Regions from separate parts of the Desulfitobacterium sp. LBE genome, predicted to be linked through region 2. Evidence: riboswitches for the same ligand, from Rfam matches in the RefSeq annotation. Region 2 holds a riboswitch; each other region holds the start of a gene.
The links. Region 2 has a riboswitch for cyclic di-AMP ahead of DESLBE_RS03905 (NlpC/P60 family protein). Riboswitches for the same ligand answer to the same signal wherever they lie in the genome.

Region 1: it holds a riboswitch for cyclic di-AMP, as region 2 does, so the genes downstream of both, eam (glutamate 2,3-aminomutase) here and DESLBE_RS03905 (NlpC/P60 family protein) in region 2, are expected to answer to the same signal.
Region 3: it holds a riboswitch for cyclic di-AMP, as region 2 does, so the genes downstream of both, DESLBE_RS01485 (C40 family peptidase) here and DESLBE_RS03905 (NlpC/P60 family protein) in region 2, are expected to answer to the same signal.

The regions. Positions count from the first base shown of each region.
Region 1 is NZ_VLKD01000001.1:2,133,905-2,138,940, forward strand. Features, by position in the region: gene DESLBE_RS10135 (histidine kinase) at 1-1,086, opposite strand, end outside; gene DESLBE_RS10140 (TrkA C-terminal domain-containing protein) at 1,154-1,759, opposite strand; cyclic di-AMP (ydaO/yuaA leader) riboswitch at 1,937-2,064, shown strand; gene eam (glutamate 2,3-aminomutase) at 2,169-3,410, shown strand; gene DESLBE_RS10150 (hypothetical protein) at 3,435-3,629, shown strand; gene DESLBE_RS10155 (TIGR01212 family radical SAM protein) at 3,690-4,694, opposite strand; gene DESLBE_RS10160 (VOC family protein) at 4,715-5,036, opposite strand, start outside.
Region 2 is NZ_VLKD01000001.1:784,774-789,809, reverse strand. Features, by position in the region: gene DESLBE_RS03910 (APC family permease) at 1-738, shown strand, start outside; gene DESLBE_RS03905 (NlpC/P60 family protein) at 854-2,284, opposite strand; cyclic di-AMP (ydaO/yuaA leader) riboswitch at 2,287-2,422, opposite strand; gene DESLBE_RS03900 (nuclease-related domain-containing protein) at 2,615-3,532, shown strand; gene DESLBE_RS03895 (secondary thiamine-phosphate synthase enzyme YjbQ) at 3,483-3,881, shown strand; gene DESLBE_RS03890 (DMT family transporter) at 4,010-4,954, shown strand; gene DESLBE_RS03885 (superoxide dismutase) at 4,943-5,036, opposite strand, start outside.
Region 3 is NZ_VLKD01000001.1:312,561-317,596, forward strand. Features, by position in the region: gene DESLBE_RS01465 (sigma 54-interacting transcriptional regulator) at 1-330, shown strand, start outside; gene DESLBE_RS01470 (GNAT family N-acetyltransferase) at 366-1,019, shown strand; gene DESLBE_RS01475 (HD domain-containing protein) at 979-1,578, shown strand; gene DESLBE_RS01480 (hypothetical protein) at 1,628-1,870, shown strand; cyclic di-AMP (ydaO/yuaA leader) riboswitch at 2,785-2,921, shown strand; gene DESLBE_RS01485 (C40 family peptidase) at 2,925-3,749, shown strand; gene DESLBE_RS26435 (hypothetical protein) at 3,948-4,103, opposite strand; gene uvrC (excinuclease ABC subunit UvrC) at 4,093-5,036, opposite strand, start outside.

The DNA of each region.
Region 1 (5,036 bases), 1.3 Mb from region 2:
ACGTTCCGGCTGTATGCCGACTCCATCATCAGCCACAGTAATATACAGCTCCTGGCCTTTTTGCTCCACTTTCACAGAGACGACTCCATTGCCGATTTTCTCCGTAATCCCATGCTTGACGGCGTTTTCCACGAGGGGCTGAACGCTTAAGCGCGGAACCAAGGCATCCATGAGCTCTTCGGGAATCTCACTTTTAAAATGAAGCTTACGCCCAAAGCGAGCTTTTTCGAGAATTAAGTAAGTCTTAACAAAGCTCATTTCCTCCCGCAAAGTAATCAAACTTCCATGGGATTTGAGCGCCTTGCGGAAAAATTCCGCAAGATGAATCAACAATCGTCGTGAACGATTGGGGCTGGTGCGGCTGGTGGCAATAATAGTATTGAGAACATTGAAAAAGAAATGGGGATTGATTTGAGCTTGCAAGGCATTCAGTTGTGCTTCCGCAGCCAGTTTCGCCTGGTGATCAAGTTCTGCTAGTTCAATTTGAATCCCCAGTAGATCAGCCATCCCAATAGCTAAGCGAATCAGATCCGATGAGAGCTGTCCAACCTTGGTTTCATACAATTTCATGGTTCCCACTACTTCACCCTGACACTTCAGAGGTACGATAACAGCCGCCGCCAGAGGACAATCACAGGTGTTCTGTCTGGGACAATTCAATTCTTTTTGAGTTCGTACTATCTTATAAACTCCGGATTGGATCACATCCCGTGTCGCCCGGGTAAGAATTTTATCTCCCGGATGATGCTGATCGCAGCCCACGCCCAAGTAGGCCAGCTGCTTTTCACAATCTGTGATTGAAACAGCCGCCACTTGGCCAATCTCTTGAATGATTTTAGCGATGTACTCTGCGTTTTGTTCATTAAGCCCCCGGCGCAGGTAAGGAAGAGTCTGGTTGGCTATTTTGAAGCTAAGCTCCGCGTTTCGCTCTGTAGCCTGCCGGGCAGTTTTTTTATATTCCAGATTTAAGTGATATAAAAGAAAAAATGTATTGCCTATTAAAAATAAAATTAACAGATTCATCTGGCCTGTTACTAAGACCAGCATTAATTCCACACCGAGTATGACTATGCTTTCAAAGATCATCCATCATCCCTCATGTCCTCTATAATTCATAGAGAGTTTCGACAGATGGCTATCCACTTCCTGTATTCTAGCGAAGGATTTCCTGAAGTTTTTCTTTCCCTTGTTCAGAGCCTACCGCCAGTAGGATATCTCCGTCGTCCAGGATAAACTCCGCTCCCGGAGAAAATTGCTCGATTCCCCCTCTGACCACAGCCACCACCGTTAAACCTGTTTTCTCCCTTAATTTTAAATCGCTTAAGGTTTTTCCCTTGGCGCTGGAGCCTTTGGCAACTTCAATTTCGGCCACATCCATCCAACGGCTGGCCAAACGATCCGTATAGTTCACGATTTTCGTGAGATGGGCATCGATCTTCTGATCGAGCTCACGTCTTTGTTCCATCAGCTTTTTCAGCTCATCAAAATAGACCTGAATTTCTGCTTTCTGGTCAAAACCTCTCATAAATTTTTCGGCCATGCTTTTGGAGACTACCGTAATCCCCACCCCTTGGCTTACCATGACTACACCCATCGTTTGGAGGATAGCAATGGAACGCCGGATGGTCTCCGGAGATACATTATAACGACCCGCTAAAGTAGAGCGTCCATGAATTTTTTCCCCTTCCCGGTATTCTCCCATAACGATAGAATGAGCAATATCTATCGCAATTTCCTGATAACGTGCATTATATTCCATCGGATTCCTCTCCTTGATTCATCTTATCATTAACCTTTAATTCTGCTACTAAGTGAACTACAAATTCTTACACTTAAATGCTTACTAAGATAACCCATATACAAAATAAACATATGTACAAAATATACAATTGACTGCTACCAACCCATATGATACTATTAAGTTGTTAGTTATGCAACTTAATATGGGCTTAATTTCCCAAGGGGAAAACGGGGGAACCAATTTAGGGGTGAATCGTTTTAAACGTAGAGCATGTTTCAGCTCGAACCCGTCAGCTAACCTCGTAAGCATTGAAGCACATGAGGCGTAAACACCTGATTATGTAATATGCTTTTTCTTGGGAACCGCGAGGTTCTTTTTTGATTCTAAAGACTTATTTTATATCTGCAAATAGAGGAGGGCAATCACTATGGCAATAGAATTTCTACCCCCTAACCCAAGACAGGCTTCACAAGCAAGAGCTTTGGAATTAAAACAAAAAGTTCAATCCTACAACAAACGCAAAGAAACGATTCCCTGCGGCCTTGCCTTAAGCGAAGAATTTAATGAAAACCGAGACTTTATACTGGATCAGTTAGATGCTGACCTGGAGCATTGGCAGGATTGGAAGTGGCAGCTTAAAAACCGTATTCAGGATGCTGAAAACTTGAGCACCCTGCTTCCCCTGACCCCCAAGCAAAGACATGAAATCAACGAGGTGGGCAAGGCTTACCGTTGGGCTGTTTCACCCTATTATTTAAGCCTGATCGATAAAGATGATCCTCAGGATCCCATCCGTCTGCAAAGTCTCCCCTCTGTGGAAGAGATCCTCGACGATTCCGGAGAAGCAGATCCCATGGGAGAAGAGTATACATCCCCTGCGCCTTGCATCACACGTCGTTACCCGGATCGCCTCATTATTAATGTAACCAATTTGTGTGCTATGTATTGCAGGCACTGCCAACGCCGACGGAATATCGGGGAAATTGACCTCCATGAAACCCGTGCTAACCTGGAGGCCGCCCTGGATTATATACGCTCCAATCCAGAGATTCGGGATGTGCTGGTCACCGGTGGCGATGCTCTCCTTCTCAGCGATCAAATGCTGGACTGGTTATTGGGAGAATTGCATGAAATTAAGCATGTGGAGATCAAACGTATTGGCACCCGGGTTCCTGTCACTCTGCCCATGCGCATTACCGATGAGCTCTGCGCCATTCTTGAAAAATATCCACCCCTTTATATCAATACTCAATTCAATCATCCCCAAGAGGTGACCGAGGAGACCAAGAAAGCTGCTGATCGCTTAATCAAAGCGGGAGTCATCTTAGGCAACCAAGCAGTTCTTCTCAAAGGAATCAATGACCAACCAGAGATTATGAAACGCCTTAACCAAGAACTTCTTAAAATTCGCGTTCGCCCCTACTATATTTTCCATGCCAAAAATGTTAAAGGCACGAGCCACTTTATTCCCCGCATTCAGGACGGGTTAAGGATTATGGAAAACTTGCGCGGCTACACCTCTGGTTTGGCCATTCCGACCTATATTATTAATGCCCCGGGAGGCGGTGGCAAAACCCCCATCTTACCACAGTACCTTATTTCCCTAAACGATGAAGAAGCAGTCATCAGAACCTGGGAAGGTAAGGTTGTGCATTATCCTAATCATTAACTATCTATATAAGGAGGAATCGGTATGAATTCACAAAAACTAACCCCTGACCCAGTCTATCAGGCCATCCTCCAGACCCATACCGACAGCCTAAAGCGCTATCTCTCTTTAGCGCCTGCCCTCAGAACTCCTTCTCAAGGGAATAAGAGTGGGGCCAATCCGGCCAATCAATACAATCAAAATCTACAGAGTCAAGCCAAATCATTCGAAGAAGGCTAATAACCTTATCCAAAGTCAAAAATTTATCTTGCCAAGCGATTTACGGCTGGCCCCCTTTCCTTAAATTGAATGGGTGGTGTCAGCCGCTTTATTTTGCGCCTTTTTCCCTTGCCAGGTTCCCCTTCTCTCCAGTTCACGGTCAATGGCATTAAGAATTTCCCATTTTTTCAGGCTCCAAAGAGGGGCTAGCAAATCCTTGCGGGGGGCATCCCCAGTCAAGCGGTGAATAACCGTCTGCGCAGGCAGGATTTCCAGTGTATCGCAAATCAAATGGATATACTCATCCTGAGAGAGTAAGGGAAAAGGACTCTGCTCGTAGATATCAGCCAGAGGTGTCCCCTTCAGCACATGCAAAAGATGCAGCTTAACTCCCTGCACATCGAGTTTGGCTAACGTTTGTGCTGAGCCGAACATATCCTCCAGGGTTTCCCCCGGCAGCCCATAAATCATATGGGTACAGACCCGTATGTTTCTGCGGCGGAGCTTATCCAAACCCTGAAGAAAATCCTCAAAAGTATGTCCTCTCCCCACCCATTCCATAGTCCGATCATGAATGCTTTGCAGGCCCAGCTCCACCCAGAGATACGTTCGTTGATTGAGCTCTTCCAAATAATCCAGCACCTCAGCCGGCAAACAATCCGGACGGGTGGCAATGGACAGCCCCACCACACCCTCCTCCGCCAAAGCTTGCTCATAGACTTCCTGCAAGCGCTTCAGTGGGGCATAGGTATTGGTATAAGCCTGAAAATAAGCCAGATATCTGGCACTGGACCATTTCCGGTTCATGACTTCCTTAATTTCACAGAATTGTTCATGAATAGATTTTTCTGCCTGACCGGCAAAGTCTCCGGAACCTCTCGCGCTGCAATAAATACACCCTCCCTGTCCAACCCGGCCATCCCGATTAGGACAAGTAAATCCTGCATCAAGGGATACCTTGAACACTTTGTCACCAAAAAAATGGCGCAAATGTTGATTTAAAGTGTAATAACGCTTATCCCCATTTTGCCAATTAAAGTTTGATTTTTCTTGCCTACCGTAACTCAACTTGGTATTGCCTCCCATTTCCTCGGCTGAGCTGCTGATTATCCCTGAAATAGTTCCAGTTTCTCACCTGAGGGACCTCTAAAGAAAAAATTATAGCGTCCTCCTTCCATCTCACGAGGTTCTTCATCAATACATTCTACATGGTGATCCTTCAACCAGGCTACCGCCTGAAAGATATCTTTTACTCCCAGTGCCAGATGATTGACCACGCCATCCCCGAATTTCCTTTGGTCATTAACTTCAATCAGCTCAATGACAGTTTCCCCGCATTTCAAGAAAATAAGCTCTACATCCCCGGGTTTAATCCGCTCGATGAGTTCAAAGCCAAGTACCTCAGAATAAAAAGCGGCGGCCCGATCC
Region 2 (5,036 bases):
ACCGCTTTTGCTTATGAAGGCTGGATCATTGCCACCAGTATTAATGCGGAATTAAAAGACGCCAAAAAGAATCTTCCTCGGGCCTTAACCTTTGGCACGATGTTTGTCGCTCTAATTTATATTTTATACTACACCGGACTTGCCGGTGCCGTGGAAAACAGTGTGATCATGGAAGGGGGAGAAACCGGAGCCAAGATTGCCTTTTCTACAGTCTTCTCTAATCTTGGCGGGTCCGTACTCTTTGTCTTTGTGGTCATCTCCTGTTTGGGAACCCTTAACGGATTAATGCTGGGATGTACCCGGGGATTTTACTCCCTGGCGGCCAGAGATCTTGGTCCTCAGCCCCATATCTATAAAAATATTGATGCCAACACCAATATGCCCACCAACTCCGCCATCATGGGACTGTTATTTACGGCAGGGTGGCTGCTCTACTTCTTCGGTGCGAATTTGGTGCCTGAGTCTTGGTTTGGCCCCTTTAGCTTTGACAGCTCGGAGCTCCCCATTGTCACTCTGTACGTTATGTATATCCCCATCTTTATCATGATGATGGTAAAGGAGCAATCCTTAGGCGGCTTTAAACGGTTTATTATGCCCACCCTGGCCATCTTTGCCTGCATCTTTATGGTCATTGCCGCTGTTTATGCTCACCGCTGGGCGGTTCTCTACTATCTAATCCTTTTTATAGTGGTTATGGCCGTGGGCGGAATATTCTATTTTACTAAAAAGCCTCACTAGAGATGTTTTTTCTTCTGTAGGGCTGCCTGAAGGGCCTGGGAGCCCAAATAATTAAGCCAGGAGCTTGTCCTAGCGGAACAGCTCCTGGCTTTTAGCAATTTAAATGGTTAGGCAACTAGTAGCGGCGTGCTCCCAAATAGCGGGGGCCATAGAAGCTGTCGCTTACTCCGGAAACCTTAACCCCACTTCCGGGATTGGCAGCATGAACAAACTTGCCGTTACCGATGTAGATACCTACATGAGAGGCTCCGGAAGCATAGGTGCTGAAGAAGACCAAGTCTCCCGCTTGTAAATTATCTTTGCTCACAGATGAGCCTGAATTGAATTGGTCAAAGGATGTTCGGGGAAGGGAGATCCCGGACCCGGAATAGATGTACTTGGTAAAGCCGGAGCAATCAAAACCGCTGGTACTGGTACCTCCGAAAACATATTTTGTACCTTGAAAGCTGAGAGCCCGCTCGACAAGGGAAGAACCATTGGCACTGCCCCGGGAGGTGGCAGAGGCTACATTGACTGTTTGCTTGCTGGGACCTTTAGCAACGACTTCATCAACGGGTTTCTCGACGATCTTCTCATCGAGAACTTTTTTGGCTACCTCGACACCGTTTCTCTGCTCATAAGAATAGGTTACGATTTTGGAACCGTTACTGCCTTTGGTGACAACTTTGGTTTGGCCTGGGTTAAGTTTATAATCAGTTTTAGTGACTACGTCATAAGGAATGATCTCCTGACCGGAATATGTACCTTGGCTTACGACAGTCAGATAAGGTTCAACAGTGACAAGTTTGAGCACATCTCCCGGTTTGATCACAGTGTCTTCAGTTGCCCCGGGATTCCCCGCCAGAACTTCGGCGGTCAACATATTATTTTTGCGGGCGATCAACCACCAGGAGTCTTTTTCCTCTACAGTATACTCTTTTGTGGTAACCTGGCCTTCGATGAGCTGTTCATAAGCCAGCTCCAGGGAAGTCATTTGGCTGGGCTGAATGGAAACCTTTTCAATAGTTATGTCTTCTAAAAAGCTGACAGAAGTGATTTTGTTTTCATCACTGGATTTGGAATAGTACTCTTCGTATTGCTTAAGTAATTTGTCCGCCTCTTCTTTACTGGGTAAGTAAGCTATGGGTGTTCCATTCGCCAGAACTTTGTAGCCTTCCAGATAATAATTCAAAGAGCTGGCTAAATTTTCTTCCTTGATTTCTGAAGCTTTATAGGCGCTGTTTTTGATGCGGACATTTTCGTAGTTGATCTGGTCCCGTGTCTTGGCAACGACACCATAGGGCTCCCCTTTTTCCTGGAGGAATGTATCCACAAGGGTTTGTCCGCTTTGTGAATCTGCCACATAGCCCACTTGCTGGCCGTTGATCATCACCGCCGCCGCAGCGGTCGTCGTTAGAAAATAAAATCCCAGGCTGCCGGTCAGAACAAGGGTTACTGTTAAAGAGCCAAGAACACGAGGCGATTTCCAAGAAACGTTTTTTGCAATTTTTTGAACTTGGTCGGACGCTGAAACCTTGAATCGAGACAAGCTTTCCTTAAAATGCATGCTCAGACACCTTTCTTAGCCTACGGGGTTAGTTGACGGATTCGGGCGAAAGTGTAAGCCCTACGCACAGGAGGTGCGATTCACCCCAGAAATTTAGTCCCCCGCTCTAGGATACCCCAGATTAGGCGTTTATTATAAATGCACGTATTTTTATTCTGATTCGACATCAAGTTCTAAAGTTCCTTCATTAATACTTTATGAAATACGTGGAAATTCATTACATATTTTGGGGTGAAAGGATTCAGAAGTTAGTTATTCACCTTGGAATATGGTAAAATAGTGGCATGCTGTAAGCCAATAATGGAGCAATTGATGACTAGGGGGATAGCTTTGTTCTTTTGGAATCGAAAAAAAGCAACAAAAAAAATATCTCCTGAACCGGAAGCGGCTCAGGAGGTTTGGCAAAGGAAGAAATATAGAACCAATTATTATACTTATAACTCGGCAAAGGAAAGAGGCTCCTTGCGGAGCAAGAAACAGCGTAAACATGAAATAGGGGAATATAAGCTTGAAGTAGGGCTTGCCCATTTACCAAGATGCTTTCGCCGGCTGAGCAATCTCCTGTTAGGAACCAAGGGACGCTTCCACCAGATTGATCATGTTCTGATCTCCCCTTATGGAATTTTTCTTTTAGAAGCCAATAATTTGTCGGGACTGATCGTAGGGGAAGAAACGGAACCCAAGTGGTATCAGGCGATTACCTGGAGGGTGAAGACCTTTCCCAATCCGATCATGGAGAACCAGGTCCGGGTTCAGATGCTGCAGGAGCTGGCGGGGCTTGATCAAACTATTCCCGTGTTTTCCTATGTGACCTTTAACCGGAGTTGCAGCCTGAAAGTCTTTTCGGGTATGGTCTTTTATGATATAGATCTGCCGGCTTCAATCATGCAGCTGGCCCAGAATCAGCCCGCGGTGCTCAGTGATGAGGAGATCCTTGAGCTCGTGGAGAGGATCGAAAAAATCAATCTGACCGATCTGGGCCTTCGCAATGAGTATGCGGCCCGTCAGCGCCGGGAAAGAATGCAGTACAGACCCAAGTATGGAGATATTCGCTGCAGTATTTGTCAAAAGGCTGTCAACGAGCGCATGGCCCGATATTGTTTAAACCGGCCTGAAAAATTCGCCTGGAAAATCTATTGCGAAAAACATCAACGGGAAATGACCCGGGTGGTGAGACGGGAAGGGGGGAGAGAAGGCCATGGTCCATACCCTGAATCTACAGACTCAAAAAAGGAATCAATGGATTGATATTACTTCTTTAATAGAAGGTTTTTTGCAAAATTTCCAGTTCAAGGATGGGGTGGCGATTATTTATTGTCCTCACACTACAGCGGGAATCACGATCAATGAGAATGCTGATCCCGATGTTTGCCGTGATCTTCTGAGGCGGCTGGATGAGCTCTGCCCTTGGGATATGGCTCAGGATAGGCATGGGGAAGGAAATTCGGCAGCCCATTTGAAGGCCAGCCTTATGGGGAGCTCTCAGACCGTCATCGTTAAGGATGGCCGGCTGCTTTTAGGCCGTTGGCAAGGGGTTTATTTTTGTGAATTTGATGGCTCCCGCTCCCGGCAGTGTTTTGTGAAGTTTATAGGTTGAACGAGACCTCTTTCAGTGATAAATCTGCACTTGGGCTCAAACCTGCAGTTTAGAATTGAGCCGTATTATCAAAAAAGTGAAGGGCAAAGGCAAGTACCCGATTGAAAGCAAGTACTTGAAAGAGAATAATGAATGAACTTATAGTTGTAAAGGGTGAAGAAAAGGCTCAAAATATCAGGACCAAAGCTGTCAGAGGGACGATACTGACACTTATCGGCGGGATTAGCTGGGGGTTTTCCGGTGCCTGCGGACAATATCTTTTTTCGGTGAAGGGCATCGACCCTCATTGGGTTACCGTGGTACGGATGCTTACGGCAGGATTGCTCTTATTTTGTTTGGTTTTATTTAAATACAAGGAGCAAATGGTCGGGTTGCTCAGCAATAAAAGGGACCGCCGGACCCTCATTGTTTTTAGTATATTTGGGCTGATCGCCTGTCAATATACTTATCTGTTGGCCATATCCCACAGCAATGCGGGAACGGCAACGGTGCTGCAGTACTTGGGACCCTTACTAATTATGATTTTCGTTTGCGGAATGGACAGGCGGCTGCCCACGAAGACTGAAGGGGTGGCGATTGCTTTAGCTGTAACCGGCACCTTTTTATTGGCCACCCATGGCAATGTCAGCAACCTGGTCATATCGGCCCAAGGCCTTTTCTGGGGCCTGATGGCCGCTTTGGGATTGATGCTGTACACCATAATTCCAGGGAAAATTATTAACAAATGGGGGAGCATCGTCGTTACAGGCTGTGGTATGTTGATGGGCGGGTCGATTTTGCTTGTGGTTATCCGGCCCTGGCAGATTCCCGTCTCCCTGGATTGGCAGGTGTTTTGGGGGATGCTGGCGATCATCGTCATCGGAACGGTGGTGTCCTTTACCCTGTATTTACAGGGGGTTAGTGATATCGGGCCGGTAAAGGCCAGTATGATCGCCAGCGTAGAGCCCGTGTCGGCCGCTTTATTCTCCGCTTTTTGGTTGAATACAGCCTTTGTCTGGATCGATATGGTCGGGTTTGCCTTGATCATCACCACAGTGATTCTGTTGACAAGACAGGGGAGTTCAAGGGATTAACGCCATCGGGAACAGCAATTGCATGGCATGCTCAAGACGTCTTTCCACCCCATACCAATTGACGATATGCCACCAGTTGTTG
Region 3 (5,036 bases), 470 kb from region 2:
GGGCTGACTCCACAAGCAGAAGAAATTCTTTTAGCTTATCGGTGGCCGGGGAATGTGGATGAACTAAAGCAAATTATCAACAGAGCCATGCACCTGTCCAACGAATCCCATATCTCCCAGCGTCATCTTAGCGACAATTTGGGAATATCCAAAGAAGATGGCTTCAGCCACGGGGTAATGCCTTTGGAGCGAATGGAGGAAATCCTTTTACGAAGTGCTTTGGAGCGCTATGGATTTACACTGGAAGGCAAGAAAAGAGCGGCAAGAGCTCTTAACATTTCCTTAGCAACACTGTACAATAAGCTTAAGCGGTATAATCTTAATCCATAACCAACCATACCAAGGTTGCGTAAGGAGGATACAGGGTGAAACAGACCTTTCCGACCCACAAGGGGGAGCTTATTGTTGAAGGGCCGGTTACGGCAGAGAGCTTAAGTCAATTGAGTTTTGACGATGATTTGAGGGCATTCCGCCCTCCGAAGCGCCAAAAAGAAGCCTTGATTGAAATCAGTGAAATTCCTGATGGCCGCATCATTATTGCCCGAATCGAGAATGATATTATGGGCTATGTGACCTTTCATCCCCCGGATTGTTTTGAGCGGTGGGCTAAAGGCCCTCCGGAGCTTTTGGAATTAGGGGCCATCGAGGTTTCCCCAAAAGTCCGGGGACTTGGGGTGGGGAAAAAACTGCTGCAAGTCGCTTTTTCTGATCCAGCTATGGAGAATCATGTCGTCATAGCTACAGAGTATTATTGGCACTGGGACTTGGAAAGGACGGGGCTGCGGGTTTGGGAGTACCGTGAAGTGATGGATCGTCTTATGTCAAGCGCAGGTTTGCACATAAGGGAGACGGATGATGAGGAGATATGTTCCCATCCGGCCAATATGCTTACGGTACGCTATGGTAAAAACCTTTCCCAAAGCAGTATCGATCATTTTGAAAAGATTTTGTTCGCAAATTCCGATCGGAGGGATTGCCTTGCCGGAAACGAATCAAGACCCTCTAAGCCAGGTAATTAACGCTGTGCAGGGAATTTATGGCCGTAAAGATCAGGCTCATGATCTGGAACATGCTCTCCGGGTCAGAGCATGGGGCAAGCAGATTGGGATACAGGAGGGTGCCGATCTATTGATTGTGGAGCTGGCAGCTATTCTTCATGATATTGGCCGCTCCGGAACCCTATCGAAAACCCATGCTGAGAGCGGTGCGGCCTTGGCCGGTGGCATCCTGCATAAATGCGGATACCCGGAAGACACTATTGAAGCTGTTAAAGCAGCTGTCCTTTCCCACTCACGGGAAGGCTATGAACCGGAAACGTTGGAAGCAAAGATTCTTTATGATGCCGATAAATTGGATTTTGTAGGTCCTATGGGGATTGCCAGGCTTTTTGTCTGGTTGGGGAAAGAAGGAAAACCTTTTTTTGGGCCGGATTCCTGTGAATCCTTTTACCGTGAAAGGATTCGTCACTACCATGAGCATATCCACACCCAAACCGCACGGGCGCTTTTTGAACCGCTCTTTTTGTATTCTGAGAATTTTTGGTCTGAGTTGGAGAAAATGAGGCTTAAAAAAGGCTAAGCTGGTTAAACTATGGATATATCTTTTTTGAGGAAAGGAAGTATATCCATTGCGCTGGTTGGGACGTATTTTAATCATCTTCATTTTACTTATGGCAGCTAAAGGCTTGTTTGCTCCGGAACAGCCTCAAGCCTATATTTCCGCACCGCGAACTCAGGTTTTATTGGAGGAAATCCACTGGCGGTCTGTTCAGATTCAACAAGCGGCACGGGATTTGCCCGGAAGTATCGAAGTGATGCTGCGAAAAATCTTTTCTGACGGAAAACCCGCATCTGAAGCCAAATCAGTTTGATAAACACCATTGATTTTGCCGGTATTGTTTTAATAAGCCAAAAAGAGAGCGCAAAGCTCTCTTTTTTGAATTTGTTGCTTTTTTTCATTCATTATCAAAGGCAATCGAGAATATGAATAGGCAAAGGTCGTTTTAAAAATTGTTCGTTTCGGTGTACAATAAGCGATGTAATCTTCTTTGAACTAGGGTGCGCTATTCTAGTGCGTAAAATGACTGTCGAAGGCGGGCCTAAGAATCCGCTAAGGGCATACCGATGAAGTTCCTGGTGGTGGCTTTCGACGCCCAGTCGAGGGTTGCTGCTGGGAGTTAAGGATGAGGGGGATCTGCAATGGCATGCGGGCGATACCCTCTTCCGTGGAGGCCTAAGTTCGTGGCTGCTTTTGGTTACGGCTTGGGGTATGAACCTGCATTAGGAAGGAACTTAGTGCAGTGTAGCCTGCCTTGAGGTGGAGAAGTTGGGAGGGCTGAAGGAACTTTAAGTTCATTGGCCGATGAGCTTAAGTTTGCCTGAAATTCTTTTCTGCAAAAGAGGCTAGACCGTCACGGAGCGTGAAGGAAAACTTCTAGAGCGAAAACCAACGAGGATTAAAGTGCGTTCTTAGTGGCGATCAAGTGCTGGAAATGGTGACATTCTGGGCTGAGGGAAAAGGGAAACCGCCTGTCAGGAAACTGCAGGAGCTCAGTGGGAAAACCTACTTGACCTATGGCGCAATATTTATTCGTTGGTGTCCTAAGGTTCAAAGAGCAGCACCTCTCGTGAGAGAGGTGTTTTTACTTTTATCTTACTTTCTTTAGGCACAGAAAGCCAATGAGTGAATAGTCTGATATTAATAGAATAAATTTCCAAAATATATCACTTTTATAATTAATTGTGTGAAGGATTAAAGGCATTTTTCGCGAATACTACAATGCATAAGAAATGTGGGCTGAATCCGGACCGTGTGTCTGGAACGGGGGATAATCTTTTGGGGTGAATCGCAGTCATGCGTAGGGCTTGCACCTTTTTGCCCGAATCCGTCAACTAACCTCGTAAGCGACGAAAGGTGGAAAATTCATGGACTCTTCCTCTAAAAGGGGATGGGTGGCCAGTGTGGTGTTATCCGGCACCTTATTGGTAAGCAGCCTCCCGGGCATCTATGGGCCTGGAAGTGCCGCAGTACCTGTGACAAGCTCCGAATCTATTCTCTTAAGGAACGCTTCATTGTTTCAGACTCAGCAGGCTCAAACTCAAACTGTTGCCGATACGGTACTCTCCCCTGAGGTTCAAGCAGAAAAAAAGGATGTGATCCGGCAACCTGAAGCAGCAGCAATGGCCTTAGCTTACGCTTCGGTATCTGTAGCTGCCGATACGGATAGTCAGAGGGAATCACAGCAATTTACAGAAGAGGCTCAGGAAGATATCGTGTCTACCCCTGAAGAAACGATGGCAGCGATGGACATCGAAAAGCTTTCCCAAGAGCGGGCTTTGCGACAAGCTGCGGCTGCTCCTGTTCAGGAGATCTCCCGTGGCGGTAGTTCCAAAGTCGAAGAAATCAGCGACAATGCCCAAAAGCTGATCGGTACCCCCTATGTGTTTGGCGGGACGACTACGAATGGCTTTGATTGCTCCGGTTTTACTCAATATGTATTTAAAGGTTCAGGAATTGACTTGCCCCGAACCTCATATGCCCAATATGGAATAGGAACAGCAGTCAGCAAAGACGAGCTTCAGATCGGTGATTTGGTCTTCTTCGCCACTTACGATAGCGGAGCGTCCCACGTGGGAATCTATATAGGAGAAGAGAACTTTATTCATGCCGCCAGAAGCGGTATTAAGATCACCGGCTTATCGGACAGTTATTATGCTGGTCGTTACCTTGGGGCCAGGAGAGTTTTCTAATTCATAGGCTTGTCAATAGGGACAAAGGAACATAATGGGGAATATACTGAAGGAGTATCGCCTCATTGCTTTTTTAAAGCAGTGAGTGATACTCCTTTTTAGCTCTCCCAGCTCTGTTTCCGTCTGCTAAATTAGGCTATGACCATCTTTTCGGATCGGAAGCAAATTACCAACCGGTTGGTAATTTGGCTTTAATCGTCAATAAGGCAGCCAGGGCACCGGCAGATAGCTCTTGCATTCCCCGCCGGGCTCCGCCAATGTCCGGTTGTGGATATAGAGGTCCGTCTTGGCACATTGTTTCATCCGCTTATAATAGCATTGGCGGCAGAGTTCAACACGGTAATTAAGAATCATGGTTTTCCTCCTTATGAGAGTTGAAATGTTGATAGACCGCCGCAGCTGCCGGGGCAGGAAGGCCGGATTGCTGCAGTTCCTCAAGGGTGGCCTGGCGGATACTATCTATGGATTTAAAAAACTTAAGGAGCTGTTGTCTGCGCTTGGGACCGACCCCTGCTATGCCGTCCAATTCAGAAAGGGTCATGCTTTTAGCCCTTTGCTGTCTATGAAAGGTAATAGCGAAGCGATGGACCTCGTTTTGAATCCGTTCCAGCAAGCGAAAACCGGCGGAACGGCGATCCAAGGAGTGAATGCGGTCCATAGCGTCGATTAACGCCGAAGTCTGGTGCTTGTCGTTTTTGACCATGCCGGCAACAGGAATCGCAGCGTTTAAGCTGTGGAGAGCAGCCAGGGCGGCATGGATCTGTCCCTTGCCTCCATCCACCAGGATCAGATCCGGGAGCGGCAGGTTTTCTTGCTGGAGTCGGGCATAACGGCGCTCAATCACCTGGTGCATGGAGGCCGTATCATCCATATTCGGCATGGGTTGAATCTTGAATTTGCGATACTGACTACGATTAGGTTTGCCATCAAGAAACTGAATCATTCCTGCTACACTATGGGTACCGGCAATATTGGAAATATCAAAGGACTCGATGGTACGGAGGGAAGGGATGCCTAAGGCGTTGCCGATTTCCGCCAAAGCTTGGGTGCATTCCGTCAAGTTCCGTATTTCGATGGAAATCTGTTCGTGTAAAGTGGTTTGAGCATTTTCCATGGCCATTTGCACCAGATCCCGCTTTTGACCTTTTTGCGGCACGACCATGGGGAAGAGCTTTGTTAACACACTGATATCCAGGGGAGGGAGGAGGATTTCTTGAGGAAGAGCAGAACTCTCTGTGTAGAACTGAGCCAGAAAAGAGACAAAAGCTTCTTCCGGTTCCTCGTAAT